Catenulispora sp. GP43: one gene and its partner. Each later gene encodes a partner of the first gene's protein in a complex. Links are inferred from orthologs where the notes say so. Each region holds a gene or a part of one and is shown on either strand. Other genes may lie near its edges.

Region 1 (16,197 bases):
TTCCTGACGGTGGCCTTCGGTACGCTCAGCGCGTGCCGGAACTGCCAGAAGTAGAAGTCGTCCGCCGGGGCCTGGAGCGCTGGGCCGTCGGGCGTACCGTCGCCACCGCCGAGGTACTGCACCCCCGGGCGATCCGCCGCTATCTCGACGGGCCCGAAGCCTTCGCCGCGCGCACCACCGGCCTCACCCTGCTCAGCGCCGAACGCCGCGGCAAGTTCCTGTGGCTCCCGCTCGCCGAGCCCGACTCCGACTCCGCTCCCGCCGAAGCGGTGACCGGCCACCTCGGGATGAGCGGCCAGCTCCTGGTCCAGCCCGCGGGCACCCCGGACGAGAAGCATCTGCGGATCCGCTTCACCTTCACCGACGGCGGCCCCGAACTCCGCTTCGTCGACCAGCGCACGTTCGGCGGCATGGCCCTGGAGAAGCTCGAACACGACCGCCACGGCCTGCTCGTCCCGACCTCCGTCGCGCACATCGCCCGCGACGTCATGGACCCCGACTTCGACGTCGACCACTTCCACAGCGAACTGCGCCGCCGCGAGACCGGCCTCAAGCGCGCGCTGCTGGACCAGACCCGGGTCAGCGGCATCGGCAACATCTACGCCGACGAGGCCCTGTGGATCGCGCGGCTGCACTACGACCGTCCGACCTCGAAGATGCGCCGCCCGGACACCGACCGGGTGCTGGCCGCGGCCCGCGAGGTGATGACCGCCGCGCTCGCCGTCGGGGGCACGTCCTTCGACAGCCTGTACGTGAACGTCAACGGCGAGAGCGGCTACTTCGCCCGGTCGCTGCACGCCTACGGCCGCGAGGGAGAACCCTGCGAGCGCTGCGGGACGGCGATCAGGCGGGAGTCCTTCATGAACCGGTCGAGCTACTTCTGCCCTAAGTGCCAACGGCTTCCGCGCTGACCCCGGCGGTTTCGCCGGCCTCCTTGACTTCGCTGACCTCGCTGACCTCGCTGACTTCGCTGCCACCGTTGAACTCGCCGGGCGGCGGGCCGATCCGGCCGGTCCGGCCAGCCCCGCCAGCCCCGCCAGCCCCGCCGGTCCGGAGCCGCCGCCTGCCGCGGTACCAGAGCGCGATGATCACTCCCGCCAGGCCCAGGCCGAACAGCGCCATCGCCTGCCCGATCCGGTAGCCCGGCGGCCGGAAGCTCAGCCGCAGCGTGCTGCCGCCCTTGCGCGCCGGCGGGAGCAGGACCTTGATGATCCCGACATCGGTGCCCTTCAGCCGCACTGTGTGGCCGTCCACCGTGGCCTGCCAGCCCGGCCACAGCAGCGCCGCGATCCGGATCTCGCCCTGGCCGGTGTAGCGCACGGTCTCGCCGACGCCGTCCGGGGCGATGTCGTCCGCCGTGACGTGCGCGCTCGGCGCCGTGAAGGAGACCCGTCCGTCCGGCCACGGCAGAGGCGCGCGGCGGTTCAGGACCAGCGTGTGGTCGTCCAGCGCGCGCACGGTCCAGCCGGCCGGCACCGTCAGCGGCTTCGCGCGCTTCTTCCCCGGCACTACCTGGGGGTTCAGCGTGTCCAGCACGTGCTGCTGGGTCTGGACCACCACGGTCTGCAGCCGCAGCAGGTCGGCGAGTTCGGCGGGGGAGTCGGAGTCCTTGCGCCACAGCCGGGTGTAGAGCGTCTGGCAGGTGCCGCCGTAGTAGGACATGCACAGGTGCCGCATGTAGGCGCGGTAGGAGACGCCGGTGTAGTTGTTCAGGCTCGTCACCCCGGCCACCTGCAGCAGGCTGCCACCGGGCAGGTCGTGCCAGACGCTGCGCCGGCCCAGCCGGTCGGCCTCGGTCAGCGGGTCCCCGACCATCAGGGTGTTGCCCTGGTACAGGGTGCCGAAGTGCTGCTTCATCGAGGCCACGTCGTGCTGCGGGTGCCAGTCGGTGACGTTCTGGTTGGCCGGGAAGGCCACGGCCTGGAAGCCCAGCACCGCCACGGTCCCGCCGATCAGCAGCCGGGACAGCGGCCGCCCGGCGCGCACCCGGCGGACCATCAGCCAGGACAGCACGCCGACCAGCGCGGTCGCGGCGATGACCGTGTGGAACCGGCCGGGCTGCGCCGACCACGACAGGTAGCCGCCGACCACGATGATCACCGCGGTGGCCGCCGCGCGGCGCCGGGGCAGGTCGGTGCGCGGCGACTCGGTGAGCGCCAGCGCCAGGACCACGCACAGGCCCAGATATGCGTACTCGATGACGCGCAGCGGCCAGCGGAACAGCCAGATCTGCGACGGGCCGACCGTAATCGCCAGGTACACCGCCGCCAGCAGGCCCACACCGATCAGCGCGCGCGGCCGGTGCAGCACCCGCCGCCAGTCCAGCCACGGCGCCAGCGGGGCGATGAACCAGGCCAGGTAGGTGGCCGGCACCGTCCAGAACGCCATGTGCCAGGACACCGAGTGCGGCAGGTACGCCGGGGCGGACAGGTTCAGCAGGTCGCCGACGCCGGGGACCAGGAAGCCGGTGTTCATGATGCCCGAGCCCGGCGAGCGGGTGGTGACCGCGGCGCTGAGCACCAGCGGCAGGAACACCAGCGCGGCCGCCGCGGCCGCCACCGCGCTGACCCCGGCCAGCCGCCAGATCGCCCGGCGGTCGCGCGCCGCCAGCGACTCCACGGCCAGCGCGCCGGCCACCACCACCATGCCCAGCAGGCCGTAGGGGTTGCCGGTGGTGACGATCAGCAGCCCGAAGACGATCGGCACCACCGGGTTCAGCCGGCCGCGCATGTACCGGCGCGCCGACCACCAGAAGTGCGCGGTCCAGGCGAAGCCCATGAGGCCGGCGATCCAGGAAGCGGCGTCGAAGTAGAGCGTGAAGCCGGAGAACGGCAGCGCGACCGCCACGACCGCCGCGGCGGCCCGGTTCGCGCGGTACTCGCGGCAGACCGCGTAGATGCCCAGCGTCAGCAGCACCAGGAACTGGGTCTTGATCACGATCGCGGCGATCAGCAGGTCCCCGGACAGCGCGGTGAACACCGCGTCCAGCAGCTCCACCGGGTTCCAGATCCCGAACAGCGCCTCGGCGGCGAAGTTGCCGCCGTTCCACATGCTCGGCACCAGCGGATTCCAGTGCCCGGCCAGCAGATCGGCGCCGATGCGGTGCCACACCGGCAGGAACTCGGCGGCGCTGTCGTCCCAGAGGTAGAAGAACCGGTTGGTCAGCAGCGGGATCTGCGCCAGCACCGCGACGACGACCGCGACCAGCGCGGCCGTCCCGGCCTCGGTGCGCGGCCGCCACCGGCGCCGGCGCCGGGACGGCCGGGCGCCCGGGTCGGGCGCATCGCCGCCGGGACGGATCAGGCGACCGGGAAGACGGGGGGCCGGCGGCCGCAGGGCCGGGGGCGTGACACTCAACGCAGGACTCCTCGGGCGTGGCGCTGGACGCACGCTGCGGACGGGCGCGCGCCGATGATGCACAACGAGCCACCGGCGGCCCCGGCACCGGCTGCTCCGCCGAACGGCTGGGATGTTCACCGCTTCCGGTGACGCGCGAGTGTCCGCGCCACCCCCGGACGCGCCGGTGGTCTAGCGTCCGCAGGACATCCCGCGCAAGCCTCAGGAGGCTGACTCGTGCCCCGGACCGTGCCCGCGCGGCAGCGCCAGACCATCGTCCGCCGGACCTGGCTGTCGGCCTTCGCCGCCTTCGCCCTGCTGGCCGTCGCCTGGTCGCTGGCCATGCCCGCGGACGGCACCACCGACGAGCGCCAGCACCTGGAGCGCGCCTACGGAGCGGTCTCCGGCCACCTGCTGGGCCCGCAGGGCGAGGACCCGCTCGTGCACCGCCCCGGCGCCGCCTTCGAGGTGCCCAAGAGCCTGCTGCCGCCGAACGCGCTGTGCGTCTACTTCCCGAACTACCACCAGGACCAGAGCTGGGTGGCCCGGGGCGCGAGCTGCCAGCACCCGGCACCGTCCACGCACGCCAAGGAGCGCGTGGTGTCCTGGGTGGGCCGCTACAACCCGCTGTACTACCTGGCGGTCGGCGGCCCGCTGCGCTTCTGGCCGGACATGACCGGCATCGTCCTGAGCCGGATCCTGGCCGCACTGCTGGCCTCGGCGTTCGCGGCGACGGCGACCACGGTGGCGATCCGCACCGGCCGGCCGATGCTGGTCGCGGCGCTGCTGACGGTGCTGACCCCGACGACGATCGCGCTGAACTCGACGGTGAACCCGAACGGGATCGAGATCTCGGCGGCGCTGCTGCTGTGGGTGTGCCTGGTGGACCTGGCACGGCCGGGCGCGGCGGGGCGGCGGATGACCTCGGCCGTCTCGGCGGGCTCGGCGGGCTCGGTAGCCGAGCCCGGTTGCGGGGCACGGCTTTCGCGGGTCGGTGTGCTGCGGCGAAGGGCTGCGACGAGGCTGGCCGCTCAGTCGGGCTCCACGGATCGGCGCTCGCTGGGCGGCTTGCTGCGTCGAGCGACTTCTATGGCCGAGTCTGGTTCTGCTGACCGGCGCTCGCGTGTTGACCTGCTGCGTCGAGCGACTTCCGCGGCCTCGGCGCCCGAACCGGCCTCCGCCTTCCCCTCCCAGCCCGCGCTCCTCCTCCTCGCCGCCCTGTCCGGCGCCGTCGTCCTCACCGTCCGCGCCGAGGGCCCGTTCTGGTTCGCGCTCGCCGTGGCCGGCTCGCTGGCGGCGGCCGATCCCGGTCGTATCAGGGAGTTGCTGCGCTGGCCCGCGGCTCGCCTGGTCGCCGCCGGGTGGGCGGTGATCGGGCTGCTGGCCGTGGCCTGGAACGTGCTCTCCGGCAACGACAAGGTCACCGACACCCTCATCGCCGTCCACCCCGCCGACCACCGCCTCGGCACCCTGCTGCGGGTGATCGCCGCGACCCGGGCCGGCGGGTGGTTCAGCGAGGCGTTCGCGCTGGATGTGCAGGCCTCGTGGGTGCCGATGCTGTGGGCGGCCCTGTCGGCGGCGGTGCTGATCCCGGTGGCGGTGCTGCGGACCCGGCGGGTGGCGGTCGCGGCGCTCGCCGTCGCGGCGGCCTCGCTGGGCATCACCGTGCTGCTGGAGATCAAGTTCCTCGGCACGCTCGGCTGGTCCCAGTACGGCCGCTACTTCCTGCCCGGTCTGGCCGGGACCGCGGTGCTGCTGGCCTCCGGTCCCGCCGGTGAGCTGCCGCCCCTGCTGCGCCGCCGGATTCCGCGGCTGTTCGCCGTCGGCGCCGGGTTCTGCCAGCTGTGGGTGCTCGCGGTCGAGATGACGCGGGTACAGGCCGGTCCGAACGCCCCGCTGAACCCCCTGGGCGGCTCCTGGCACCCGGCCGTCGGGTCGCTCACGGTGCTCGCCGTGGCGGCGCTCGGTGCCGCGGCCCTGATCGCCCTCGTGTGGGCCGCCACGGCGACCACAGCCGTCCCCACCCCTGTCGGCAGCGGCTCCGCGACCGTCGGTCCGCAGGCTCCGGCCGGCGCCCCGGCGACGGTCCCCGCCGCCGCTACCGCACTCGTGGGGTCGCAGGTGGTACCCGAACCGGCAAACACCTGATTCTTCACCTATTGGCGTAATACGCCGTTACTCTGCGCCTATCGTCTCGTTGGTGCGTCGTGTCAACAATCGATTCGCAAGCGCCAGAATCCGGACAGGGCGCGGCCGACGCGCCCGCCGTCGTCGTCATCGGGGCCGGGCCGGCCGGGCTGACGGCCGCCTACCAGCTGGTCAAGTCAGGGGTGCGGCCGACGGTCTTCGAGTCCGACGACGTCGTCGGCGGCATCAGCCGGACCGTGGAGCGCGGGGGTTGGCGCTTCGACATCGGCGGCCACCGCTTCTTCACCAAGGCCGGGCCGGTGGAGGCGCTGTGGCACGAGATCCTGCCCGACGAGGACTTCCTGATGCGGCCGCGGATGAGCCGCATCCACTACCGCGGCAAGCTGTTCGACTACCCGCTCAAGGCCGGCAACGCGCTGTCCGGGCTGGGGCTGGTCGAGGCCGCGCGCTGCGTCGGGTCCTACATGTGGGCGCAGATCAAGCCGCCGAAGGACCAGACCAAGTTCGAGGGCTGGGTCGCCGCGCGCTTCGGCTTCCGGCTCTACTCGATCTTCTTCAAGACCTACACCGAGAAGGTGTGGGGCATGCCGGCCAACGAGATCGAGGCCGACTGGGCCGCCCAGCGCATCAAGAACCTGTCGCTGTTCAAGGCGGTGGCCAACGCGTTGGCCCCGAAGCGCAACCAGAAGCAGATCACGAGCCTGATCGAGCAGTTCCAGTACCCGAAGTACGGCCCCGGCATGATGTGGGAGCGCTGCCGGGACCTGGTGACCGGCGGCGGCGGCTCGGTCGTGATGAACACCTGGGTCGAGACTGTGCACCGGGCCGAGGGCGGCGCCGTCGCGGTGACCGTGCGCGACGGCGCCGGCGAGCGCACCGTCGAGGCCGACCACGTGATCTCCTCGATGCCGATCTCCGCGCTGGTGCGCGCGATGGACCCGCCGGCCCCGGCCGAGGTGCTCGCCGCCGCCGACGACCTGCGCTACCGCGACTTCCTCACCGTCGCCCTGGTGGTGCCGGCCTCCGCCGGCTTCCCCGACAACTGGATCTACATCCACACCCCCGGCGTGCGGGTCGGCCGGATCCAGAACTTCGGCTCGTGGTCGCCGTACCTGGTCAAGGAAGGGCGCACCTGCCTGGGCCTGGAGTACTTCGTCTCCGAGGGCGACGACCTGTGGGAGGCCGCCGACGACGTCCTGATCAAGCAGGGCGCGCAGGAGCTGGAAGCCCTCGGCCTGGTGAACGCCGACGCCGTCGAGGAGGGCTACGTGGTGCGGATGCCCAAGGCGTACCCGGTCTACGACGAGTACTACCGCGGCAACGTGGACGTGATCCGCGAGTGGCTGGCGCGCGAGGTCCCGAACGTGCACCCGGTCGGCCGCAACGGCATGCACCGCTACAACAACCAGGACCACTCGATGATGACGGCGATGCTCACCGCCGAGAACATCGCCACCGGCACCACGCACGACGTGTGGTCGGTGAACGTCGAGGAGGAGTACCACGAGGAGGGCTCGGAGCAGAAGCCGTCCGGCACCTCGGGGACCGGCCGCGACGCCCCGATCCTGCCGCGCCGGCGGGTCGAGGCGCCGGAGGAGGCCTCGAAGGCCGACCAGCGGATCTGAGCCCGGCGGCTCATGCGGCTAGGCCGCTTACGCAGCCAGGCCGCTGAGACAGAACGGCCGGTGACACAGAACGGCCGGTAACACAGAACGGCGATGCCGCGGGTCCTTCCGGATCCCGCGGCATCGCCGTTCTCGCGCCGGTGCGTACCGCCTCAGAGGGCCGGTTGTTCGGCCTCCGCCGGGACCGGCTGCGGGATCCCCGCGTCCTCCGCGCGCCGGCGCCAGGTCCGCCTCGCCAGCACCACGATCACCTCCACCGCGGCGAAGGCCCACACCAGCGCCGTCGAGAACACCGCCAGGTCGAGGTGCTTGGCGGTGTCGATCCCGTCGGCGAACGCTGAGGCGCCGAACTGGGTGGCCGCCACCGCGAGCAGCAGCCCCAGCACCGCCCCGGCGCCGCGCAGCGCCCGGTGCCGGCGCGTGGCGAACACCGCCGCCGCCGGGACCAGCCACAGCAGGAGCAGCGTCCCCATCCCGGCGCCGCGCAGCAGCCCGAGCGCGTCGGTGACCGGCGCCCAGCGGGTGTCCAGCACGCCGCGCTTCGTGTGGCCGTTGTCGGTGTAGTTCGCCAGGTGCGGCAGGACCATGACCTGCTTGCCGCCCGGCCTGGCACTGCACAGCGTGGCCGTCGGCCGGGGCACGTAGAAGTACGCCGCGGCGCGGTCCAGCACCGGCAGCAGCCGCGTCGGGTGGTCGGCGAAGTAGCGGAGGATCCGCTGGTGCGACAAGCCCTTGGTGAACCGCTGGTAGGCGGCGCTGTCCTGCAGCGACGGCGGCGCGCACCAGGGCGGCGCCCCGGAATAGTTCGCGAGCCAGGACGGCGCGTTGAACGCCGCGAGGTCGCCCCCCGGATGCGCCGTGGTCGGCAGCAGCGTGACGGTCACGAAGTTCGCCTCGGTCAGCTGCGCCGTCCGCTTGTCCTCGTTGCCCGACACCGCGAACGCCCCGGCCGCCAGCACCACCACGGCCACCAGACCGGTCAGCCGCTGCCGCAGCCGCAGGTCCAGCCCGCGCAGCCGGGCCACCGGCACCGGGACCGCCGGCGCCAGCAGCACCAGGGCCAGCGGCAGCATCGCCGGCACGTTCTGGGTCTTCGCGGTGGCCAGGAAGAGCCCTGAGACACCGGTGACCGCGATGCCCGCGAGCCGCCGCCGGCGGCTCGGCCCGGCCAGCAACAGCACGCCGACCACCACGTAGAGCAGGCCGATGATCGAGGCGATCTCGCTGAAGGGCGAGACCGCGTAGTCGATGAACACGGTGTCCGCGACGACCCCCAGCACCGCGGCGCACAGCAGCAGCCGGTAGCGGTGCCGCAGCGTCAGGACCCGGTACAGCATCCCGATCGCCAGCCCGATCAGCAGGCAGCACACGACGCCGACCGCCCGCAGGTCCAGGTAGCCCGGCAGCCGCAGTACCCGGGTGAGCAGCCGGCCCGCGTACAGCACCAGCACCTGGCTGCTCTGATAGGGCACGTCCGGCAGCCGGATCGAGCCCAGCATGTGCTTGTGGCAGGTGAAGTGCGCGAGGTGGTCGTAGCGGTAGTACACGTAGTCGCGCAGCCGGGGGGTGTTCTTCGGCATCCGCACGTCGACGCCGAGGTGGCACATCAGCCGGACGCCGTCATAGTTGTCGGCCACCCCGACCGGCCGCGGCACGAACAAGCGCAGCATGAGCAGCACCGCCGAACCCATGCCGACGGCCGCCGCGAGGACGGTCGCCGAGAGCCGGGACGGACGGAGGCCTTCGATCCTTGGTTTACGCACGCCTTGGTTCAACGACCGAGGCGGTGCCGCATCACGCTTTCTCCGCTTTCCTGGTGAATCCGCCGGGCAGGCGGCTCACAGCCAGCCGAGCTCGATCGTCCAGTACACGTCGCCGGTCGCCGGATCCAGCTGCGCCGAGACCCCGATCGTGGTGTTCCAGAACGACAGCAGCGCGCGCCGCGACGACGGGTCCTGCATCAGTGCGCCGATGACGTCGTCGCCGGGCTTGCCGTGCGCGATGAGCTCCTGGGACAGCGAGTAGCAGCCCACGTCCGCCGCGCGGCTGAACGGATCGGAGCCGTCGGAGCCGATGTGGCTGAAGTCGCCGGTGTGCGCCATGTCCGTGGAGTGCAGCTTCGCCGCCTTGGTCAGCAGAGAGTCGATGCTCAGCCCGCCGACTCCCTGCTGGTCCCGGGCGCTGCCGATCTCGTTGAGCGCCGAGGAGACCGCGGCCGAGGAGTTGAACGGCGCGGTGTTCGACGCCGACGGGGTCGTCGGCGGCACCACCGGCGTGGTCGGCGGGCTGCTCGGGGGAGTGGTCGGCGGCCGGCTCGGCGTGGACGGGGCGGACGGCGAGGGCTGCGACCGGCTCGGCTGCGGCTGCGAGGACCGCGAGGAGGAGGACGGCGCGGTCGGCGTGTGCTCGGTGAACGGCGCCGGGTTGGAACTCGGCCCGGCCGCCGGGGCGGCCGCCGTGCTGGTCGGCGTCGCGGGCGCGTCCGAGGACGAACTGGCCGGCGCGGTCACCGTCACGAACCCCGGAGCCGCGTTGCCGCCGTTGCCCGGCGCCATCGGCGCCAGACGGTTCGGCGCGCCGTCCAGCACCGTCGAACCCGTCCCGGCCGGGCCGCCGTGCAGGATCCCGGGCGCGACGAAGGCGAACGCGGCGATGGCCGCCGTGGACAGGCTGCCGATGGCGATCGGCGTCGGCCGCAGCGGGCTGAACGGGCTGCGGGCCCGGTGGCGCGCGCTGTAGGAGCCGGCCCTGATGCCGGCCTCCTGCCACGTGCGTAGGTCCATGCGCTGATTCCCCCTGGTCCTTCGAGCGCCCGAAGTCACCAGATGCTACCGCTGAGGCGCAAGGGGAGTAAGACTATTCGCCGCCTGCCACGAGCGGATTCTCGGCGCGGAGCCGAGTCAGGAATAGCCGAAGTCCTGGGTCCACCACGGCCCGTCCGGACCGAACTGCACGCCCACGCCGATGGCCTTGGACGAGCAGTTCAGGATGTTGGCGCGGTGGCCCGCGGAGTTCATCCAGGCCTCGACGACCGCCTGCGGGGTGGGCTGGCCCATCGCGATGTTCTCGGCGGAGGGATCTGAGTATCCCCGGGCCTCGATGCGGGCCCACGGCGTCACGCCGTTCGGGGTGTCGTGGTCGAAATAGCCCCGGGCCCGCATGTCGACGCTGTGGCCTATCGCCGCGGTGCGCAGCCGCGGGTCGTCGCGCAGCGCGGGGCAGCCGTGCGCCGCGCGCTGGTCGTTGGTCAGCGAGACGACTTCGGCCTCGTAGGAGGCGGCCTGGTCCGAGGAGATCTGCACGGTCGGCGCACCGTTGCCGGTGGGCGTGCTCCGCGCCGGCAGGCCCGGGGTGGCCGAGCGGGTCGCGTCGCGGGACACCGGCGGGGCCGAGCGGCTGCCGGCGGTCGTCGGGTCCGACGAGGACGACGAGGACGACGAGGGCGACGAGGGCGACGGGGCCGGGGTCCGTGCAGTGATGTCCGCCGGGGCGGCGGTGGTCGGCGCCGAGCCGCCGGGGGCGAGCGCGACCTCGCCCTCGACCCGGGGGCGCAGTATCAGCGGCGCGGTGATCGCCAGGCCGCCGGCCAGGGCGGTGAGCACCGGTCCGCGCAGCCTCCGGCGCCGAGCGGGCGCTCTGCGACGGTGGCTGGTCGGGCGGCGGGGGCGGTCGGACCGGTCCCCGCCGTCAAGCACTGAGGCCATGCCGTCAAGCTACAAAGGGTCGTTAGCCCGTTCGAGCGACTTGGGTAAAGCTTTGCGTCCCTGGTCCGTCCCGGACCTAGTCGGGGACCACTCCAGAGTGAATTCCCGCTCCGATTAAGGCGGATCAGGCCCGGATAAAGCTTGACGACCCGGTGTCGCAAGTGATCGAGTGGGCCCACGGCCTCCGGGGTCCGCTTTGCGGTGCCCTGCTTCGTGTTGACCCAAGACCCCTTTCGGTGCGACCCTGGTAGTCGCGCACTCCTTTATGTCGGCGCGGTATGCCCTGTGATGAAACCGGCTAAACACCGGCCTCATCGCTGATTCATAACGCTTCCGACGCTGCCCCCGCAGCCGGTGCGCGACCACGGCACCACCTTGTCTGGCAGGTTGACACCTACAGAGGTTCTGGCGAAGACGCCAGGCACTCATCGTGAAGGACCCTCACTATGGCTAAGGCGCTTCTCGGGCATGTCGCTGCGGTGGACCACCGCATGGTTTCCGAGATGAGGCGGCTCAAGCAGCGCGTCGTCGACCTGGAGGCGTATGTGTCCCGCCTCGAGGACGAGAACGCGGCGCTGGCCGCTGCGAAGTACAGCTCGACCGGGCTGGACTCCGAATTCAGCGAACTGGAGCGGGAGCCCGCTCTGTCCCGCTGACCGACCAGCGGCATCTCCCATTGCAAGGGACGTTGGAGCGACCTCCGGCGTCCCTTGACCTGGAGGGGGTACGCTCCGAGGTAGCCTCGCCGGGCGCGCCATCAGCACCGACGGGCGAAGCGTGGACCAAGGACCCCTAAACCAGGCCCCAGCCGGCCGGGCATCGCAGGAGAGTGTCGCCGCACGTGTACCTGAAGACCCTGACCCTGCGCGGCTTCAAGTCCTTCGCCTCGGCCACCACCCTGCGCCTGGAACCGGGCATCACCTGTGTGGTCGGCCCCAACGGCTCGGGCAAGTCGAACGTCGTGGACGCGCTGGCCTGGGTGATGGGCGAGCAGGGCGCCAAGTCGCTGCGCGGCGGCAAGATGGAGGACGTCATCTTCGCCGGCACCACCGGCCGCGCGCCGCTGGGCCGGGCCGAGGTGGCGCTGACCATCGACAACGGCGACGGCGCGCTCCCCATCGACTACTCCGAGGTCACGATCTCGCGGATCATGTTCCGCAACGGCGGCTCGGAGTACGCCATCAACGGCGACCCCTGCCGCCTGCTGGACATCCAGGAACTGCTCTCCGACTCCGGCATCGGCCGCGAGATGCACGTCATCCTCGGCCAGGGCCGGCTGGACGCGGTGCTGCAGGCCAGCGCCGAGGACCGCCGCACCTTCATCGAGGAGGCGGCCGGCGTCCTGAAGCACCGCAAGCGCAAGGAGAAGGCGCTTCGCAAGCTCGACGCGATGCAGGCCAACCTGACCCGCCTCACCGACCTGACCGGCGAGCTGCGCCGCCAGCTCAAGCCGCTGGGCCGGCAGGCCGAGGTGGCCCGCCGCGCCGTGGTCATCCAGGCCGACCTGCGCGACGCCCGGCTGCGCCTGCTCGCCGACGACCTGGTCGGCATGCGCCTGGCCTTCGAGCAGGAGGCCGCTGACGAAGAGGCCATGAAGGTCCGGCGCAAGCAGCTGGAGCGGGCCTACGCCGAGGCGCAGGCCCAGGAGACCGAGCTCGAACAGCGCGGCGCCGCTCTGGTGCCGTACCTCGCCGAGTCCCAGGAGACCTGGTACCGCCTCAGTTCCCTGAAGGAGCGCTACCGCGGCTCGGCGCAGCTGGCCGTCGAGCGGGTCCGCAACGCCTCGCGCACCGCCCCCGAGGAGCGGCACGGCCGCGACCCGGAGGAGATGCAGGCCGAGGCCATGCGGATCCGCGAGGAAGAGGCCGAACTCGCCGAGGAGATCGCCGAGGCTCAGGAGAGCCTGGCCGGCGCGGTCATGCAGCGCACCGACGCCGAGAGCGCGCTGCAGCAGGAGGAGCGCCGGCTGGCCGCCTCCGTGCGGGCCGCCGCCGACCAGCGCGAGAGCCTGGCCAAGCTGGACGGCCGGGTCGGCGCCATGCGTTCCAAGGCCGCCGCCGCCGACGCCGAGATCGGCCGCCTCGGCGCCGCCGCCGAGGAGGCCCGGGGCCGGGCCGCCGGGGTGCAGCGCGAGTACGACGAGCTCAAGGCCGAGGTCGAGACCCTGGAGACGGACGGCGGGGGGCTGGACGACGAGGTCGAAATGGCCTCGCAGGCGCTGTCGGAGTCCGAGGAGAAGCTCACCGAGCTGCGCGCCGCCGAACGCGAGGCGCAGAAGGAGCACGCCGGCTTCGCCGCCCGCAAGGAAGCCCTCGAACTCGGCCTGAACCGCAAGGACGGCGCCGGCGCCCTGCTGGCCGCCACCGACCGGCTGTCCGGACTGCTCGGCAGCGTCGCGGCGATACTGACCGTGGAGTCCGGCGCCGAGGCCGCGGTGGCCGCCGCGCTCGGCACCGCCGCCGACGCGGTCGCGGTGACCAGCGTGGACAGCGCGGTGAACGCGATCCGGCTGCTGAAGGCCGAGGACGCCGGCCAGGCCACGGTCATCGTGGGCGGCGACGTCTCCTATTCCGACGACGGCGACTGGCCCGAACTGCCCGGCAACGCCCGCTATGTCATCGACCTGATCCAGGTCCAGGAGGAGCTGCGCCCGGCGTTCACCCGGCTGCTGAACCGGATGGCCGTGGTCGAGGACCTGTCCGAGGCCTCCGAGCTGATCGGCCGGACCCCGGACGTGCGGGCCGTGACCAGGGATGGCGACGTGCTGGGCCGGGACTCGGCGCGCGGCGGCTCGTCCTCGGCGCCGACGCTGCTGGAGGTCCAGGCCGCGGTCGACGAGGCCGCCGAGAAGCTCTACGAGGCCGGCGCCCGCGCCGAGCGGCTGCGCACCGAGCTGGAGTTCGCCACCGCCGAGCGGCAGACCGCCAAGGCCCGGGTGGACGCGCTGATGGCGCAGCGCCGCGAGGCCGACAGCCAGAAGGCCGGCGTCGCGCAGCAGCTGGGCCGGCTCGGCGGCCAGGCCCGGGCCGCGCTCGGCGAGGTGGAGCGCTTCGTCGCCGCGATCGCGAAGGCCGAGGAGGCCCGCGACCGCGACCTGGCCCAAATCGAGGAACTGGAAGGCCAGCTCCTGGCGGCGCAGGAGGCGGCCGCCGCGGCCGAGGAGCTCGGCGACGCGCTGTCGACGAGCCGCCGCGACGAGTTCGCGCAGGAGGCCACCGCCGCGCGCACCGCGGAGATGGAGGCCCGCCTGGCGGTGCGCACCGCCGAGGAGCGCGCCCGGGCCCTGGCCGGCCGCGCCGACCAGCTGGACCGCGCCGCGCAGCAGGAGCGCGAGGCCCGCGAGCGGGCCATAGAGCGCGCCGAGCGCCTGGCCGAGGAGGCCGAGGTGGCCCGGGCCGTTGCCCACGGCTTCGAGCAGGTCATCCGGCACCTGGAGCAGTCCCTGGCGCTGGCCCAGACCCGGCGCGAGGAGGCCGAGCGCGCCCGGGTCGAGCACGACGCCCAGATCCAGGTCGTCCGCGCCCGGGTCCGCGAGCTGTCCGGCGAGCTGGAGAAGCTCACCGACTCGGTGCACCGCGACGAGGTGGCCCGCGCCGAGCGCCGGATGCGCATCGAGCAGATGGAGGAGAAGGCGCTGGCCGAGCACGGCGTCGAGGCCGACGTGCTGGTCGCCGAGTACGGCCCCGAGGTGCCGATCCCGCCGACCGTCCAGGGCGACATCCCGGTGCCCTACGACCGGGCCGAGCAGCAGCGCCGGCTGAAGAAGGCGGAGAAGGACTACGCGGCCCTGGGCAAGGTCAACCCGCTGGCGCTGGAGGAGTTCGCGGCGCTGGAGGAGCGGCACCAGTTCCTGTCCGAGCAGCTGGAGGACCTGAAGAAGACCCGCAAGGACCTGCTGGACATCATCAAGGAGGTCGACGACCGGGTCGAGCAGGTCTTCACCGAGGCCTACGCCGACGTCGCGCGCGAGTTCGAGGGCGTGTTCTCCCGCCTGTTCCCCGGCGGCGACGGCCGGCTGATCCTCACCGACCCCGAGGACATGCTGACCACCGGCATCGAGGTCGAGGCCCGCCCGCCGGGCAAGAAGGTCAAGCGCCTGTCGCTGCTGTCCGGCGGCGAGCGCTCGCTGACCGCCGTGGCGTTCCTGGTGTCGATCTTCAAGGCCCGGCCCTCGCCGTTCTACATCATGGACGAGGTCGAGGCGGCGCTGGACGACACCAACCTGGGCCGCCTGATCAACATCATGGAGGAGCTGCGGGCCACCTCGCAGCTGATCGTGATCACGCACCAGAAGCGCACCATGGAGGTCGCCGACGCGCTGTACGGCGTCACCATGCGCGGGGACGGCGTCACCACGGTCATCAGCCAGAAGCTGCGCGACAAGGCGACCGGGACGATGAACGACGCGCCCAAGGTCGTCCCGGCGCAGACCGCGCAGGACGTCGCGAGGATGGCCTCCGGAAAGACGATGGAAGACGAAACGGTCTGAGCCTTACCCTGCTGCGATGACCAGTGAGGAAATACGGCTGTCCGACGATGTCGTCCTGCGGCCGGTCCGGGTGGCCGACGCGGCGGCCTACGCGCGCGCCTACAAGCGCAACTTCGCGCACCTGGAGCCGTGGGAGCCGATCCGTCCGGACGAGTTCTACACCGAGGCCGGGCAGGCCAGGCAGCTCGTGAAGTTCGACCAGGAGCGGGCCGCGGGCCGGGTCCAGCGCTGGGCCTTCGACCTCGGCGACGACGAGGTCTACGGCAGCATCACGCTGTCGGGGATCGAGCTGGGCATCTTCCTCAATGCCCGGATGGGCTACTGGGTGGACGCCACCCTCATCGGCCGGGGCCTGGCCACCGCGGCGGTCAACGGGGTGTGCGACCACGCCCTCCGGACCTGGAACCTGCACCGCATCGAGGCCGGGACGAACGTGGAGAACGCCGCCTCCCAGCGGGTGCTGGCCAAGTGCGGGTTCGAGGAGATCGGGATGTCCCGCGCGCACCTGTACATCAACGGGAAGTGGTCGGACAGCAGGCAGTTCCACCGGATCCTGCACACGGATCCGGTGCCGCGGTAGAGGGGATCAGACGCCGTCGAGGTCCAGATTCACCGGTGTGCCCTCGCGCAGTGAGCGGCTGACCGTGCAGTGCCGCTCCTCCACCCGCTCGGCGACGTCTCGGAAAACCTTCTCGGCGTCGGCGTCGCCGGCGGGCAGTTCCACGTCGTAGGCCAGGGTCACCGGCCCGAGCTTGTTCCGCTCGATCTTCTCCGAGGTCGCCGTCGCCACCAGCTTCGTCATCCGGTGCCCGCGCTGCGCGGTCAGCGGCTCGGTGGTGACGATGTTGCACCCGGCCACCGCGACCAGCAGCAACTCCACCGGGGAGAAGTTCGG
Region 2 (14,902 bases), on another replicon or contig:
ACGACTCCCCGATCACCATCGCCGACGCCGCGGTGTACCTGATGCAGAGCCAGCCGGCCCTGGGGATCACGAACCCCTACGCGCTGGACCAGAACCAGTTCGCCGACGCCGTGGCCGTGCTGACCAAACAGCGCTCCGCGGTCGCCGACTACTGGCCGGACACCGCCGCCCAGCAGGCCGCCTTCGCGCACGGCGCGGACACCATCGGCACCGGCTGGCAGGTGGTGGTCAACGGGCTGCAGGGCTCCGGGCACAAGGAGATCGCCACGGCCAAGCCGGCCGGGGGCACCACCGGGTGGTCCGACACCTGGATGGTCAGTTCCACGGCGAAGAACCTGACCTGCGCCTACAAGTGGCTCGACTACGTCACCTCCCCGACGGTCAACGCGCAAGTGGCCCAGTATGTCGGTGAGGCCCCGGCGAACGCCCAGGCCTGCGCCCTGGAAGCCAAGTTCTGCGCCGCCTACCACGCCGCCGACGAGTCCTACTGGGCCGACGTGCACATGTGGGTCACGCCTACCGCCAAGTGCCTGGACGGCAGGACCGGCGGGTGTGTGGCCTACCCGCAGTGGGTGGCCGCCTGGAACCGGATCAAACAGCAATGACCGCACGGGGAAAGGCAGGCGGTGCGGACATGACGCAGGGCTCGGGCACCGACGTCGCCACCACCACCACCGCTTCCACCACGGCCTCCAGACCGGTGACCCGCGGCCGGCTGCCGTTCCGGCGCCGCATGGACCTGCTGGTCGTGCTGCCCACCGTGGCCATGGCCGCGCTGATGACCCCGGTCGCGGTCCACGAGGTGAACGTGGCCGGCCAGTGGAACTCGGCCGCGGACTTCCTGTCCTCCTCCAAGTCCGTCAGCCAGCTGATCCAGGACCTGTCGCTGGAACGTGACAAGGCCCAGGCGGCGATGAGCGGCGACCCGGACAAGGACAAGGAGTACGTCGCCGCCATCACCATCACCGACGCCCAGGTGGACCAGGTCACCCGGGACTTCGGGCGGCACGCCACGCCGACGCTGACCGCCGCGCTGGCCGCCGTCTCCGACCTGAGCTACGTGCGCGAGCTGCCGGCCAGCGAGGGCATGTCGCAGAACTATGTCCTGCAGGCCCACGTCCAGCAGCTGGTCGACACCGTGTACGGGGCCATCGACGCGCAGATGGTCTCGGCGCTGGACTTCGGCGGCCACGCCGCCGCCGGCGGCCCGGCCGCCTCGCTGGAGGCCGAGCTGGCCGCGCTGTACTCCGGCGACATGGCCGAGAGCCAGCGCGAGGCCTCGCTCACCGCCTTCGCCTCCGGCCCCACCGAGTTCAACGCCGGCGAGCAGTACGCCACCGCGCTGCGCTGGGAACAGGTCGCGCAGGTGCAGTTCGGGCTGGTGCAGCAGTCCCAGGCCAGTGCCGACCGCACCGCGATCAGCGCCCTGCTCGGCTCCTCGCAGGACCAGGTCTTCCGGACCTACCAGGACAAGGCCGAGGCCCTGTACGGCCAGGCCTTCGACGCCATCCGCGGGGTCAACGGCAACGCCGGGGTGGACCTGCAGAGCATCCAGACCCTGAACGACCGCAGCACGCTGACCGCGGCCTTCGAGACCGCGAGCAACGCCCGCGCCGCGGCCGAGGCGCAGATCACCGACCGCATCATCGGCCTGGCCCACGACAACGCCCAGCAGGCGGAGATCACCGTGGCGCTGATGATCGGCGTCGGCGTGCTGGCCGCCGGGGCGCTGATGGTGCTGTCCGGGCTGATCCGGCGCTCGGTGGTGCGCCCGGTGCTGGCCCTGACCCGCGCGGCCACCCGCGTGGCCCGGGCCGCCGCGGCCGACCTGGAACGGGTCACCGACGAGGACCTCGGCGAGCGCGGCGAGCTGCCGGAGTTCGAGGCCATCCCGGTGCCGACCGACGACGAGCTCGGCGACCTGGCGCTGGCGTTCAACAAGGTGCAGGAGACCGCACTGCTGATGCTGGAGCGGCAGGTCACCATCCGGCGCAACACCGCGGAGATGTTCGGCAACGTCGGGCACCGGATCCACAACCTCACCGGGCGCCAGCTGTCGATCATCGACCAGGTGGAGCGCACCGAGACCGACCCGGTGCTGCTGGACCGGCTGTACCGCATCGACCACCTCGCGGTGCGTCTGCAGCGCGGTGCCGACAGCCTGATCCTGCTCTCCGGCGAGCGCGAGGCGAACATCTCCGGCGCGCCGATGCGGCTCACCGACGTCGTGCGCTCGGCCGTCGGCCGCGTCGAGGGCTACCAGCGGGTGGTGCTGATCGCCGAGGACGACGCCATGGTCGCGCCCTCGGCGGTCGGCGACCTGACGCTGATGGTCGCCGAACTGGTGGAGAACGCGGTGTCGTTCTCCCCGGCCAGCCAGCGCGTGGAGATCGCGGTCGGGCTGTCGGCGCGCGGCTTCGTGATCGAGATCGTCGACCGCGGCATGGGCATGTCCCCGGAGCAGATGGCGCAGGAGAACGCGCGCCTGGTGCGCCGCGAGCGCCTGGATCTGGCGCCGACCCGGGTGCTGGGGCTGTTCGTGGTGGGCCGGCTGTCGGTGCGGACCGGCGCCGCGGTGGAGCTGTCGCCGACCACCGGCGGCGGGACCACGGCGCGGGTGTACGTGCCCGGATTCCTGCTGGCCGGCCCGGTCGCGGAGGCGGCCGGGACGCGGGCCCCGCGCGGGGACGCCGCCGAGGCGGCCGCGACCGGGACGCCGGCGGCGGGCTCGGGGCCGGCCGCCAACGGGGTGCCCGCGCTGCCGTCGAGCCCGGCGCAGGCCCACGCGCAGGCCCAGGCCCTGCAGATGCGGGGCCGGCCGCCGCTGACGCCGGCGCAGCCGCTGCACGCGCCGCCGGCCGCGCCGCGCGCGAACCCCGCCGCCGCTGCGCTGCCGCCGGGTTCTGCGCTGCCGCCCGGTTCCGCGTTGCCGCCCGGTTCCGCGTTGCCGCCCGGCGCCGAGGGGCTGCCGCGGCGGGTGCCCGGGGCTTCGCAGCCCGCGGAGTCGTTCAGCCTGCCGGCGCCGAGCACCGACTTCGACGCGTACGCAGTTCCCGGATCGGCCGGGGCGCAAGCCGCCCCGTCGTTCCAGCCCGCTCCCGTGGACCCCGCCGCCGACTCGGCAGACGGCCAGTCCGCACCGTTCGCACCGCCCGCTTCGCCCTCGTACCAGCCGATCCAGCCCCAGGCACCGGCCGCCGGACCGGACGGCACCTCGCTCCAGGTGTCCGGACTCGACGCGCTCGGCCAGCCGGCCGCGCCGGACGCCCCCGGAGCCCGCTACTCGCTCGGTCCGCTGGCGCCGGTGCCGCCCGAAGGCCTCGGCCGACGGCGCGCGCTGTCCGGCGGCGAGCCGCAGCACCTGCCGCACCAGCCCGTGCCCGAGCCCCGCCGGGAGACCGAGATGCTGCCGGTGCGCCGGCCGCCGACGGTCCCGGCACCGCCCGGCGCACCCGCTCCGGAGGCGCCCGGAATGGCGCAGCCGCACCAGCCGGCGCCGGAGCCGCCGCGGTTCGCCGCGGGCCAGGCGCCCGCCGCCCCGCCCGGCACCGCCCCGCCGAGCGCCACCACCCCGCAGCCCGCCGACGGAGCCCTGCCCCGCCGAGTCCGCAAGACGCCCTCGCACCCGGACTGGCCGACCAGCCAGATGCCGACGGTCGCCGGGCCGGCCCAGCCGCAGGACGCGCGGGCCGTGCGGGACGCGTTGGAGGAGTTCGAAGCGGGCGTGGAACGAGCGAACCGCGACAGCGCCGAACAGTTGCCGACCCGCCGGCAGGCGGCCCGCCACGCGGGCCCGGCCACGCCGGAGCGGGACGGGGAAGACCAATAGGAGGACGACACCATGATCGGCTCTAACAGTGCCGCCCCTTGGGAGAGCGAAGAACAGCGGCTCGCTGCCGACGCCGCGGACTTCACGTGGATGGTCGCCCGCTTCGCCAACGAGACCGCCGGCGTGGTCGACGCCATCGCGGTCTCGTCCGACGGGCTGCTGATCGCGGTCTCGCGCCCGCAGGACCCGGGGTCCTCCGAGCGGCTGGCCGCCGTGGTCTCGGGGATGACCTCGCTGGCCGCCGGCGCCGGCGGCAACTACGGCTTGGGCGCGCTGAACAAGGTCATCATCGACATGGAGGGCGGCTACCTGCTGATCACCCGGATCGGCAGCGGCGCGGTGCTCGGCGCGGTCACCACCGCCGACGCCAAGCTCGCCAACGTGGCCTACGAGATGACGCTGTTCGCCAACCGGGTCGGCGCGGTCCTGAGCCCGGCGCTGATCATCGAGCTGAAGAACACCGTCGGCATGGGCGTCCCCGCACGCAGACCGGGCGGTGGGCAGGGGTGACCGAGCCGGGCGGGGGAGGCGCCGCCGACCAGGAGCACACCGCGGACGCCGCCGAGCCGGTCTCGGCGGTGCGCCCCTTCCTGCTCACGGAGGGCCGCGTGGTCGCCGAGGAGCAGGCGCTGCCGATGGAGACGCAGCTGGTCGCCACCCCCGAGGCGCTGGCCCGGCTGGAGGAGCCGCACCTGGCCTTCGAACGCCGGGCCATCATCGAGACCTGCCGCGTCCCGGTCTCCCTGGCCGAACTGGCAGCGCGCCTGCGTCTGCACCTGAACGTGGTCCGCGTCCTGGTGGGCGACCTGCACACCCGACAACTGCTGACCGTCCACGTCCCCCGCGCGGCCGGCAGCTCGGATCTGGACATCTTGAGAAGGGTGATCGATGGCCTCCGCGCAATACACACGTCAGGCGGGCCCGGCCATGACTGACGGCACCGCCACCGCGACCGCCACCCGCCCCCCGCAGCCGGTGAAGATGGTCATCTCCGGCGGCTTCGGCGTCGGCAAGACCACCGCGATCGGAGCCGTGAGCGAGATCGAACCGCTCACCACCGAAGCCGCGATCACCGAGGTGGCAGCGGGCGTGGACGACACCAGCATGACCCCCCGCAAAACCACCACCACGGTCGCCATGGACTTCGGCTGCCTGACCCTGGACCCGACCCTGAAGCTCTACATCTTCGGCACTCCGGGCCAGGACCGCTTCGGCTTCATGTGGAAGGACGTGACGCAGGGCGCCCTCGGCGCCCTGGTGGTCGTGGACTCCCGCCGCCTGGACGACTGCTTCCCCGCGGTGGACTACTTCGAGCGCGACGGCACCCCCTTCGCGATCGCGGTGAACGCCTTCGACGGCGTGCTCTCGCACTCGCTGCCCGCCGTGCGCTCGGCCCTGGACGTGGCACCGGAGGTGCCGGTCGTGGCGTTCGACGCACGAAGCGGGGACTCGGTGCGCGAGTCGCTGATCGTGGTGCTGGAGCATGCGCTGACGCGGGCTCGGGGGTACTAGGCCGAACGGGTGGCGTGTCGTCGATCATCGGACGAGCTCGGGTCTTGATCTGCAGGTTGGGTTCATGGAGTTCATGGACCTCAGCAAGCCTGAGTACTCGTACATGTTCGGATTCCTGCAGACCGATGGGACCCTGAGCCAGGGCAAAGGGCTCAAGGGCAGGGTCTCGGTGGAGATCCAGCGTCGGGACGAGCCGATCCTGCATGAGTTCCGCAGGCTGACTCCCTACAACAGCCGTGTCAGCAGGCGAACACGCACCACCAACTTCAAGGTCGGCTACGAGTCCTCGGTCTGGACGATGTGCTCTCTCGAAGGCCGTCTCAAGCTCATCGAGCTCGGGTTCATCGTGGGAAGGAAGTCGGGCCTGGTCGCGCCACCGAGGGCGGAGCACTCCTCGCCGCATTATGTGAGAGGTCTGATAGACGGCGACGGCTCGGTGGGGACCACGGCAAAGGGATACCCCTTTGTCTCCTTCGTTACGGAGAGCGCCTTCCTGCTCGACTATGTCAGTGATTTCGTCTTCGAAGCGGTCGGCTGTCGCCACAGGGTGAAGCGGAATGCGAGAGACGGGGTCTTCAACATCGTGTTTGTCAACGAGCCTGCCGTCGAGCTTGCCCGCGTCCTTTACGGCGGCGGCATCGCGCTCGAGCGTAAGCAATCGGCGGCGGAGTCGATATCGGCGTGGACCCGTCCTGCGGGGATGCGGCGTCGAAGCGAAACGAGGCGGTGGACTCCCGAACAGGACGCGGTCGTCCTGGCCAGTTCCGTAGCCGATGCGGCGCAGATCCTGGGCCGCACTGAACAGAGTTGCTCCATGCGTAGGTGGCGGCTCACCAAGCCCGTCGCGGTCGGCTGACGTGAAGCGGCGGCTAATTCTGTTGCCGTACCACCTTCCCCCATGGCCTCATAGTTCCCGTCTTCCAACGAACGTGAATGCGAAAGAGGCAGGGTAGAAGCATGTACACGACAATTCCCGGGTCGACCGAGCAGAGCTCGCCGATCCGGATGTGGGCCGATCCGGAGTCTGTGGAGCCGCAGGCGCTGGAGCAGCTCCGAAACGTCGCGGCGCTGCCCTGGACGCGCGGGGTCGCGGTGATGCCCGACGTGCACCCCGGGATCGGCGCTACCGTCGGTTCGGTCATCGCGATGGAGGGGGCGGTGTCGCCGGCGGCGGTCGGGGTCGATATCGGCTGCGGCATGTCGGCGGTGAAGACCACGCTCACGGTCGATCAGCTGCCTGACGACCTGGGCAAGCTGCGGTCGCGGATCGAGCAGGCGATTCCGGTCGGGCGAGGCCTGCATCACAAGGAACTGCGCCTGGAAGCCGTCCAGGAACCCGGAGCGAAGAAGCCGTTGCGGGGCTGGCATGAGTTCTGGCAAGGCTTCGACGATCTTGAGCGTACTGTCACCCGTGGCAAGCTGGGAAAAATCCATCAACAGCTTGGCACTCTAGGCGGAGGCAATCACTACATCGAACTTACGTTCGATAAGCCGGGTTCCGTCTGGCTCATGCTCCACTCCGGCTCCCGCGGCATCGGCAACCAGCTCGCCGCCCACCACATCGAGGTGGCCCGCACCCTCCCGCAGAACCAGGACCTCCCCGATCCCGACCTCGCGGTCTTCCTCGCCGACACCCCGCAGATGGCGGCCTACCGCCGGGACCTGTTCTGGGCGCAGGAGTACGCGCGGCGGAACCGGGCTGTGATGCTCTGGCTGTTCTCGGAGGTCATGCGCAAGGAGTTTCCGAAGATCGGCTTCGACAAGGCCATCTCCTGCCACCACAACTACGTGGCCGAGGAGACCTACGACGGCGTCGACGTCCTGGTCACCCGCAAGGGTGCGATTCGGGCCGGGGGTGGGGACCTGGGCATCATCCCCGGTTCCATGGGCACCGGGTCCTACATCGTGCGGGGGTTGGGCAACGATGCCGCCTTCAACTCCGCCTCGCACGGTGCCGGGCGCCGGATGAGCCGGACGCAGGCGCGCAAGCAGTTCACCGTCGAGGACCTGAAGGTGCAGACCAAGGGGGTCGAGTGCCGGAAGGACCCCGGGGTCGTCGACGAGATTCCCGGCGCCTACAAGGACATCCGGTCGGTCATGGCACAGCAGACCGATCTGGTGGAGATCGTCGCGGAGCTGAAGCAGGTCGTCTGTGTGAAGGGGTGACCCGCAGGGGGTGACCCACAAGACCGCTGACCCAGCCCGCCTCGAAGACACGAGGCGGGCGGGGTTTCGCCTGTCTTCCCCAGGGCGATGACCTCGGCGGCCTTCGATCGCCAGGTGTGGGGCCCTGCACCTCGTACGAATTCCGGCCTCCGGCCTGACATGCTGTAACCGATCGAGCCGGTCACGCGGAGATACACTCACCACAACACCTTGAGTACGAGTCGGTCACTCGATCGCATTTCCTCACGTATCGGGTGTCTCAGGCGTTTCTATGCACACTCGGGGCCGACAGCGAGGTCGGCGCCGTACCGAACCGAACGAAGGATCTGGTCGCCATGAAGGTCGGCGTTCCCCGCGAGCTCAAGAACAACGAGTTCCGTGTCGCGATCACCCCCTCCGGGGTCCACGAGCTGGTCCGCAACGGCCACGAGGTCTTCGTCGAGAAGGACGCCGGCGCCGGCTCCTCCCTGTCCGACGAGCAGTACGTCGCCGCGGGCGCGACGATCCTGGACACCGCCGACGAGGTCTGGGCCACCGGCGACCTGATCCTGAAGGTCAAGGAGCCGATCGCGGCCGAGTACCACCGCATGCGCCGCGACCAGGTGCTGTTCACCTACCTGCACCTGGCCGCCTCCCGCGAGTGCACCGACGCGCTGCTGGACTCCGGCATCACCGCCATCGCCTACGAGACCGTGCAGCTGCCCGACGGCTCGCTGCCGCTGCTGGCCCCGATGTCCGAGGTGGCCGGCCGGATGGCGGCCCAGGTCGGCGCTGCCACCCTGCAGAAGGCCAACGGCGGCCGCGGCGTGCTGATGGGCGGCGTGCCCGGCGTGCAGGCCGCGAACGTGGTGGTCATCGGCGGCGGCGTGTCCGGCATCAACGCCGCGCTCGTCGCCAAGGGCATGGGCGCCCAGGTGAAGCTGCTCGACAAGAGCATCTCCCGGCTGCGCCAGGTGGACGCCGACCAGTTCGGCTCGATCCAGACCCTGGCCTCCAACGCCTTCGAGATCGAGCAGGCCTGCCTGGACGCCGACCTGGTCATCGGCGCGGTCCTGGTCCCCGGCGCCAAGGCGCCCAAGCTGGTCAGCAACGAGCTGGTCTCGCGCATGAAGCCGGGCTCGGTGCTCGTGGACATCGCCATCGACCAGGGCGGCTGCTTCGAGGACTCGCACCCGACCACGCACGCCGAGCCGACCTTCCAGGTCCACGACTCGGTCTTCTACTGCGTCGCCAACATGCCCGGCGCCGTGCCCTACACCTCCACCTACGCGCTGACCAACGTCACGCTGCCGTACGCGGTCGAGATCGCGAACCACGGCTGGAAGGAAGCCTGCCAGCGCGACCACGCCCTGGCCCTGGGCCTGAACACGCACGACGGCCAGCTGACCTACCCGCAGGTCGGCGAGGCGCACGACCTGCCCTCGCTGAAGCTGGACGAGGTGCTGGCGTAGTACTGCGAAGCAGGGCGAGGTGCCGGCGTAGCACCGCGACTGTGACAAAGCACTGAGAAGGGCCGCGGCGTAAGCCGGGGCCCTTCTCACCGTCCTTTGCCCAAGCCGGGTCACCCCTGGTTGTACGGACCCTGGCCCTGGTTGTACGGACCCTGGCCCTGGTTGTACGGGCCACCCTGGTCGTACGGCCCCTGAGGGCCCTGCGGACCCTGAGGCCCCTGCGGACCCGTCCCGTTCTGGAACACGGCGCCCAGGTTCTTGATGTCGCCGCCCTTGGCGACGAAGTCCAGGTAGCCGAACACCGCGACGACGATCGCCAGGACCACGCCCACGTAGGTGCCCCACAGCGCCCCGACGCTCGCGCCGCCGCCGGAGGCGGTCTGGTACGTCATCCACCGCAGGAGCACGATGACCGCGGCCAGTGCGCCGCCGGCGAACTCGACGAAGCCGAGCATCAGCGGCGCGAACGGCAGCCGGCCCAGCGCGCCCAGCACCGCGACGGCCGCGACGGCCAGCAGCAGCAGGACCGAGAACCAGGCCCCGAACCCGGCGCTCCACGCGCTGACGCTGGTCTGGATGCCCATGGCCTTGAGCTCGGAGGAGCCGCCGCCGCTGAGCCCGTACCAGGAGAAGAAGCTGTCGACGAACATCAGCAGACCGCCGACGACGATGACCATCCCGTTGCGGCCGAGTCTGGCCTGTAGCTGGTTGAAGTCCATTGCCCGAACCCCCATTTTCCCGATGCGTGACGAACGCACTCCGACACGATGTCGGAACGACTGTTTTACGCCATGCCACCCCCCACAAGTAAAGTCCCTCGGCCGAAGGCCTAAGCAAACATCAGCGGAACGCGATCCGACCTGCCGACCCATCAGAAACCTGATCGATCAGGGCCGGGGTACCGTGACCCCGTGTCCGACGACCTCGAATCCCGTGTGAAGGCCCACCTGGAGCACCTGTCCGTCGAGCGTGGCCTGAGCGCCAACACGCTCGCGGCCTATCGGCGGGATCTCGCTCGATACAGGGTTTTCTTGGACACCCGGGGCCGTGCAAATTTCGCCGACATCGAGCGCGCCGACGTCTCGGCGTTCCTGGCGAGCCTTCAGGACGGCGCCGCGTCCTCCGCCGCGCGCACCATGTCCGCGGTCCGGGGGCTGCACCGGTTCGGGCTGGCCGAGGGCTGGGCCGGTGTCGACGTCACCGATGACGTGCCGCCGCCGCAGGTGCCGCTGCGCCTGCCCAAGGCCCTGCCGCTGGACGACGTCGAGCGGCTGCTCGCCGCGACCGAGGCGGACGAGCCCATGGCCCTGCGCGACAGGGCCCTGTTGGAGTTCCTGTACGGCACCGGCGCGCGGGTGAGCGAGGCGGTGGCGCTGGACGTGGACGACGTCGACCGCGAGGACCGCACGGTCATCCTGGACGGCAAGGGCGGCAAGCAGCGCCTGGTCCCGGTCGGCTCCTATGCGTGCCGCGCTGTCGACGACTATCTCGTGCGGCTGCGTCCGGAACTGACGCGCAAAGCCAGATCGGGGAACGCCGGAGCGCTTTTCCTCAACGCGCGCGGCGGCCGGCTGACGCGTCAGGGCGCGTGGACGATCCTCGGCGCGGTGGCCGAACGCGCGGGCCTGGCCGGCAAGGTCTCCCCGCACACGCTGCGGCACTCCTTCGCGACCCACCTGCTCGACGGGGGAGCGGACATCCGGACCGTGCAGGAGCTGTTGGGTCACAGTTCGGCCACGACCACCCAGATCTACACCCGGGTGACCGTCGACCGGTTGCGTGAGGTGTACGCGACCAGCCATCCCAGGGCCCTGAACAGCTGATCGCGGTACCCTGACCATTCGGGACGGGGGCCGCGCGCGGCTTCGGTGGGCGCTCGGTCGGACGCTGAGACGCGATCGTGACCTACCCTCCTGATATGAGATGACAGATAGCGGGGCCGCATACCGGTTCGGGTGATTTATCTCGCGTTTTCCGCCAGGAACCAGGGTGAAACGACCCGCCTGTGTCTCATTGCCTTGCTGTAATGACACCGTGCCCATAGAGTCACTCCAGCGATGAGAGTGGGCAAGTCGGTAAGGAGGTAGAACGACTTGTGAATGAGTCGACATTTGCCGCCGGCCGGGTGGTCGCACCGACCTCCGCCGCCCCGGGCGGCTCCGCCGGCGCGATGGCGTCTCAGACGGGGATCACGCCTGCTCCTCGTAATCCACAGCGTTCCGAGGACATGATGAACACGACTGATAAGACCTCCGACGCCACCCGCGCCGGAGTGGAGTTCGACGACCCCTACGGCATCATCGAGGACGAACTCCGCTACCAGGACGGGTTCGACCCGGACGCGGAGATAGAGCCGGACCCCGATTACGCCGCCACCCTGGCGCCGGACCCGGCGACGCAGCGCCGCGAGCGGGTGGGGCCGACCGGCCGCCCGATGCCGCGCTTCCCGGTGCCCCGGCCCCCGGTCGAGCACGGCCCGGCGCGCATCATCGCGATGTGCAACCAGAAGGGCGGCGTCGGGAAGACCACGTCGACCATCAACCTGGGCGCCGCGCTGGCCGAGTACGGGCAGAAGGTGCTGCTGGTCGACTTCGACCCGCAGGGCGCGCTGTCGGTGGGCCTGGGCGTGAACCCGATGGAGCTGGACCGCACGGTCTACAACCTGCTGATGCACCGCGGGGTGAACGTCGAGGACGTGCTGCTCAAGACGGTGACGCCGGGCATGGACCTGCTGCCGTCCAACATCGACCTGTCCGCCGCCGAGGTGCAGCTGGTCACCGAGGTCGCCCGCGAGTCGGCGCTGGCCCGCACGCTCAAGCCGGTGATGCAGGACTACGACTTCATCATCATCGACTGCCAGCCCTCCCTGGGCCTGCTCACCGTCAACGCCCTGACGGCCGCGCACAGCGTGATCGTCCCGCTGGAGTGCGAGTTCTTCGCGCTGCGCGGCGTGGCGCTGCTCACCGAGACCATCGAGAAGGTCCGCGAGCGGCTGAACCCGGAGCTGGAGCTCGACGGCATCCTGGCCACCATGTACGACGCCCGCACCGTGCACGGCCGGGAGGTGCTGGCCCGCGTGGTGCAGGCCTTCGGCCCGCAGGTGTTCCACACCGTGATCGGCCGCACCGTCCGCTTCCCGGAGACCACCGTCGCCGGCGAGCCCATCACCTCGTACGCCTCGGCCTCGGTGGGCGCCGCCGCCTACCGCCAGCTGGCGAGGGAGGTTCTGGTCCGGTGCCACGCCGGGTGAGGATGCCCGCGGCTGACGAGCTGTTCCGGACGACCGCCGGCAACGGGACGCTCGTGCGCGAAGCGCGCGAGGCTCACGGTGAGGACGGTGCCGGAGCCGGAGCCGGTGCCGAGCGCCCCGGCCGCGAGCGGGGGCACACCGCCTCCGTCGCGGCGGCGAACACCGTCGGCTCGGGTGGCTCTGACGGCTCGGTGAGTGCCGGTGGCACGGCCGGAAGCGCCCCCGGGACCAAGGGTTCGGCCAAGGCCGTCCCGGCTCCGGCGGCCTCGGCCGACCAGGCCGGGTCCGCGTCGGCGTCGGCGTCTACGTCTATGTCGGCGTCTACGTCCAGGGGGCAGACGTCCGCGGCGGTCTCGGGCGAACCGGCGTCGCCGGCTGCCGCCCCGACGGCTCCGGCTCAGACCGCGCCCCCGGCTCCGTCAGCCCCGGCCCGCAAGGTCACGGCCCCGCGCCGGCCCAGCGGCCGCGAACGCCACGACGAGAAGATCACCGTCTACGTGTCCCCGGACGAGCTCCTCGGCCTGGAGCACGCGCGCATCATGCTGCGCGGCGAGTACGGCCTGGCGGTGGACCGCGGTCGCATCGTCCGCGAGGCGGTGGCCGCGCTGCTGGCCGACCTCGACGCGCGCGGCCGGGACAGCATCCTGGTCAAGCGGCTGTCCGCCGGCGGGTGACCGCTAGAGTGCAAGCGTGACTCTGGAAGCAGCCTCCGCCGAACAGGCCCCGGCGCCGGCCGGCCCCGCCACCGGGGCGGCCGAGGCGGCCGGGACGGCTCAGCCGGCCGAGACCGGCCAGGCCGAAGGCGGCGCGACGCGCGTCGACGGCTTCCAGGTCAGCCTGCCGGAGTTCGAGGGCCCCTTCGACCTGCTCCTGGGCCTGATCGCCAAGCACAAGCTGGACGTCACCACGCTGGCGCTGTCCAAGGTCACCGACGAGTTCATCGCCCACATCCGGGCCCTGGGCGACTCCTGGGACCTGGACCAGGCCTCGGAGTTCCTGGTCATCGCGGCCACCCTGCTGGACCTGAAGGCCGCGCGCCTGCTGCCGGCCGCCGAGGTCGAGGACGAGGGCGACCTGGCCCTGCTGGAGGCCCGCGACCTGCTGTTCGCCCGCCTGCTGCAGTACAAGGCGTACAAGCAGGTCGCCACCGAACTGGGCCACCGCCACGCCACCGCCGGCCGCATGTTCCCCCGCGCGGTGAAGCTGGAGCCCTCCTTCGCCGACCTGCTCCCCGAGGTGATCATCAACCTCACCCCGGAGCAGTTCGCGGCCCTGGCGGTGAAGGCGATGACGCCCAAGACCCCGCCCGAGGTGTCGGTCACGCACCTGCACGGCAGCGCCGTGAGCGTCCGCGAGCAGGTGGCGGTCCTGATCGCGAAGATGCGCGAGTTCCGCAAGGCCTCCTTCCAGAAGCTGTGCGAGGACGCCCCGGACACCCTGACGATCGTCGCGCGCTTCCTCGGCCTGCTGGAGCTGTTCCGCGAGACCGCGGTGATGCTCGACCAGCCGGACGCGTTCGCCGAGCTGACGGTCTCCTGGACCGGCACCGAGGAGGGCGAGCTGAAGGTCGCGGTGGACGAGTTCGACCGCAGCGCCCCGGCCGAGGAGGCGCCGGAGGAACCGGACGGGTTGGACGAACTGGACGTGCTGGACGTGCTGGACGAGGACGAGCAGTGGGAAGCGGGAGAGCCGGAATGAGCGACGACTGGGAGTACGAGAGCCCGGAGTACGCGGCCGGTGCTGAGCAGGGTGGCGAGGGCGAGGGAGGTACCGCGCCCGACCAGGCTGCCGAACTGCCTTCCGCCGCCGCGCCTGACCAGGCCTCCGAAGCCGATTCTGGAGCGCCTCCGGCCGCCGGCAGCCCTGCCCGCCCCGGCCTGCCCGCCCCCCGCAGCGAGGCCAAGTCCCCGCTCCCGGCGCCGCGCGCCGAGACTGCCGCCACCAAGCCTTCCCCCACCAAGCCTTCCCCCGTCGAGCCGTCCCTGGACGCCCTCGACGACGCCACCTGGCAGCTCTCCACCGACATGGCCCCCCTGCCGCCCCTGCGCCAGTGCCTGGAGGCCATCCTCCTGGTGGTCGAGGAGCCGGTGGCCGACGTGGTCCTGGCCCAGATCACCGAGCGCCCGCGCGACGAGGTCGTCCAGACCCTGCAGGAGCTGGCCGCCGAGTACACCGAGCAGCAGCGCGGCTTCGACCTGCGCCAGGTCGCCGGCGGCTGGCGGTTCTACACCCGGGCGGCGTGCGCTCCGCTGGTGGAGAAGTTCGTGCTCGACGGCCAGCAGGCCAAGCTCAGCCAGCCCGCGCTGGAGACCCTCGCGGTGGTCGCCTACCGCCAGCCGGTCAGCCGCTCGCGGATCTCCGCGGTGCGCGGCGTGAACTGCGACGGCGTCATGCGCACCCTGCTGACCCGCGGGCTGATCGAGGAGGCCGGCTCCGACGTGGACTCCGGCGCCATCCTGTACCGGACCACGCTGCTGTTCCTGGAGAAGATGGGCATGCGCACCCTCGACGAGCTGCCGGAGCTGGCGCCGCTGCTGCCGTCGGTGGAGTCGATGGAGGAGTCCGAGACCCTGGCCTGATTTCGGGATGATTCAGGCATCGATCATCAGTGTGTCAAGTGAGCAATACGCTGTCGGCGCGGTCCACTACAGTTCACCGCCATGACCGAACCTCAACCAAACCAGTCGCCTTACC

Evidence for each region.
Region 2: the proteins of smc (region 1) and ABH926_RS11280 are in contact, whole or in part, in a crystal structure (PDB 3ZGX), measured with the Bacillus subtilis proteins. The link is inferred for Catenulispora sp. GP43 from one-to-one orthologs.

What each region holds. Positions count from the first base shown.
Region 1 is NZ_JBGCCT010000001.1:477,529-493,725, reverse strand. The notes cover bases 11,346-15,502. They hold smc (chromosome segregation protein SMC), read left to right. Parts: upstream 11,346-11,654; coding sequence 11,655-15,302; downstream 15,303-15,502. Other genes in these bases: ABH926_RS02110 (GNAT family N-acetyltransferase), read left to right, coding at 15,319-15,502; ABH926_RS02120 (hypothetical protein), read left to right, coding at 11,346-11,469. Outside these bases: rnc (ribonuclease III), read left to right, coding at 1-7; mutM (bifunctional DNA-formamidopyrimidine glycosylase/DNA-(apurinic or apyrimidinic site) lyase), read left to right, coding at 33-911; ABH926_RS02155 (hypothetical protein), read right to left, coding at 886-3,357; ABH926_RS02150 (DUF2142 domain-containing protein), read left to right, coding at 3,574-5,484; ABH926_RS02145 (NAD(P)/FAD-dependent oxidoreductase), read left to right, coding at 5,544-7,109; ABH926_RS02140 (hypothetical protein), read right to left, coding at 7,262-8,872; ABH926_RS02135 (CAP domain-containing protein), read right to left, coding at 8,948-9,376; ABH926_RS02130 (hypothetical protein), read left to right, coding at 9,345-9,848; ABH926_RS02125 (CAP domain-containing protein), read right to left, coding at 10,010-10,813; more of ABH926_RS02120, read left to right, coding at 11,260-11,345; more of ABH926_RS02110, read left to right, coding at 15,503-15,882; ABH926_RS02105 (OsmC family protein), read right to left, coding at 15,889-16,197. UniProt on the Bacillus subtilis protein: Required for chromosome condensation and partitioning.
Region 2 is NZ_JBGCCT010000004.1:265,077-279,978, reverse strand. The notes cover bases 12,041-14,902. They hold ABH926_RS11280 (ScpA family protein), read left to right. Parts: upstream 12,041-12,898; coding sequence 12,899-13,906; downstream 13,907-14,902. Other genes in these bases: ABH926_RS11270 (septum formation family protein), read left to right, coding at 14,869-14,902; scpB (SMC-Scp complex subunit ScpB), read left to right, coding at 13,903-14,787; ABH926_RS11285 (hypothetical protein), read left to right, coding at 12,211-12,882; ABH926_RS11290 (ParA family protein), read left to right, coding at 12,041-12,208. Outside these bases: ABH926_RS11340 (ABC transporter substrate-binding protein), read left to right, coding at 1-605; ABH926_RS11335 (ATP-binding protein), read left to right, coding at 602-3,829; ABH926_RS11330 (roadblock/LC7 domain-containing protein), read left to right, coding at 3,842-4,339; ABH926_RS11325 (DUF742 domain-containing protein), read left to right, coding at 4,336-4,764; ABH926_RS11320 (ATP/GTP-binding protein), read left to right, coding at 4,757-5,341; ABH926_RS11315 (LAGLIDADG family homing endonuclease), read left to right, coding at 5,406-6,197; ABH926_RS11310 (RtcB family protein), read left to right, coding at 6,299-7,507; ald (alanine dehydrogenase), read left to right, coding at 7,843-8,958; ABH926_RS11300 (hypothetical protein), read right to left, coding at 9,069-9,677; site-specific tyrosine recombinase XerD, read left to right, coding at 9,870-10,781; more of ABH926_RS11290, read left to right, coding at 11,189-12,040. UniProt on the Bacillus subtilis protein: Participates in chromosomal partition during cell division. May act via the formation of a condensin-like complex containing Smc and ScpB that pull DNA away from mid-cell into both cell halves.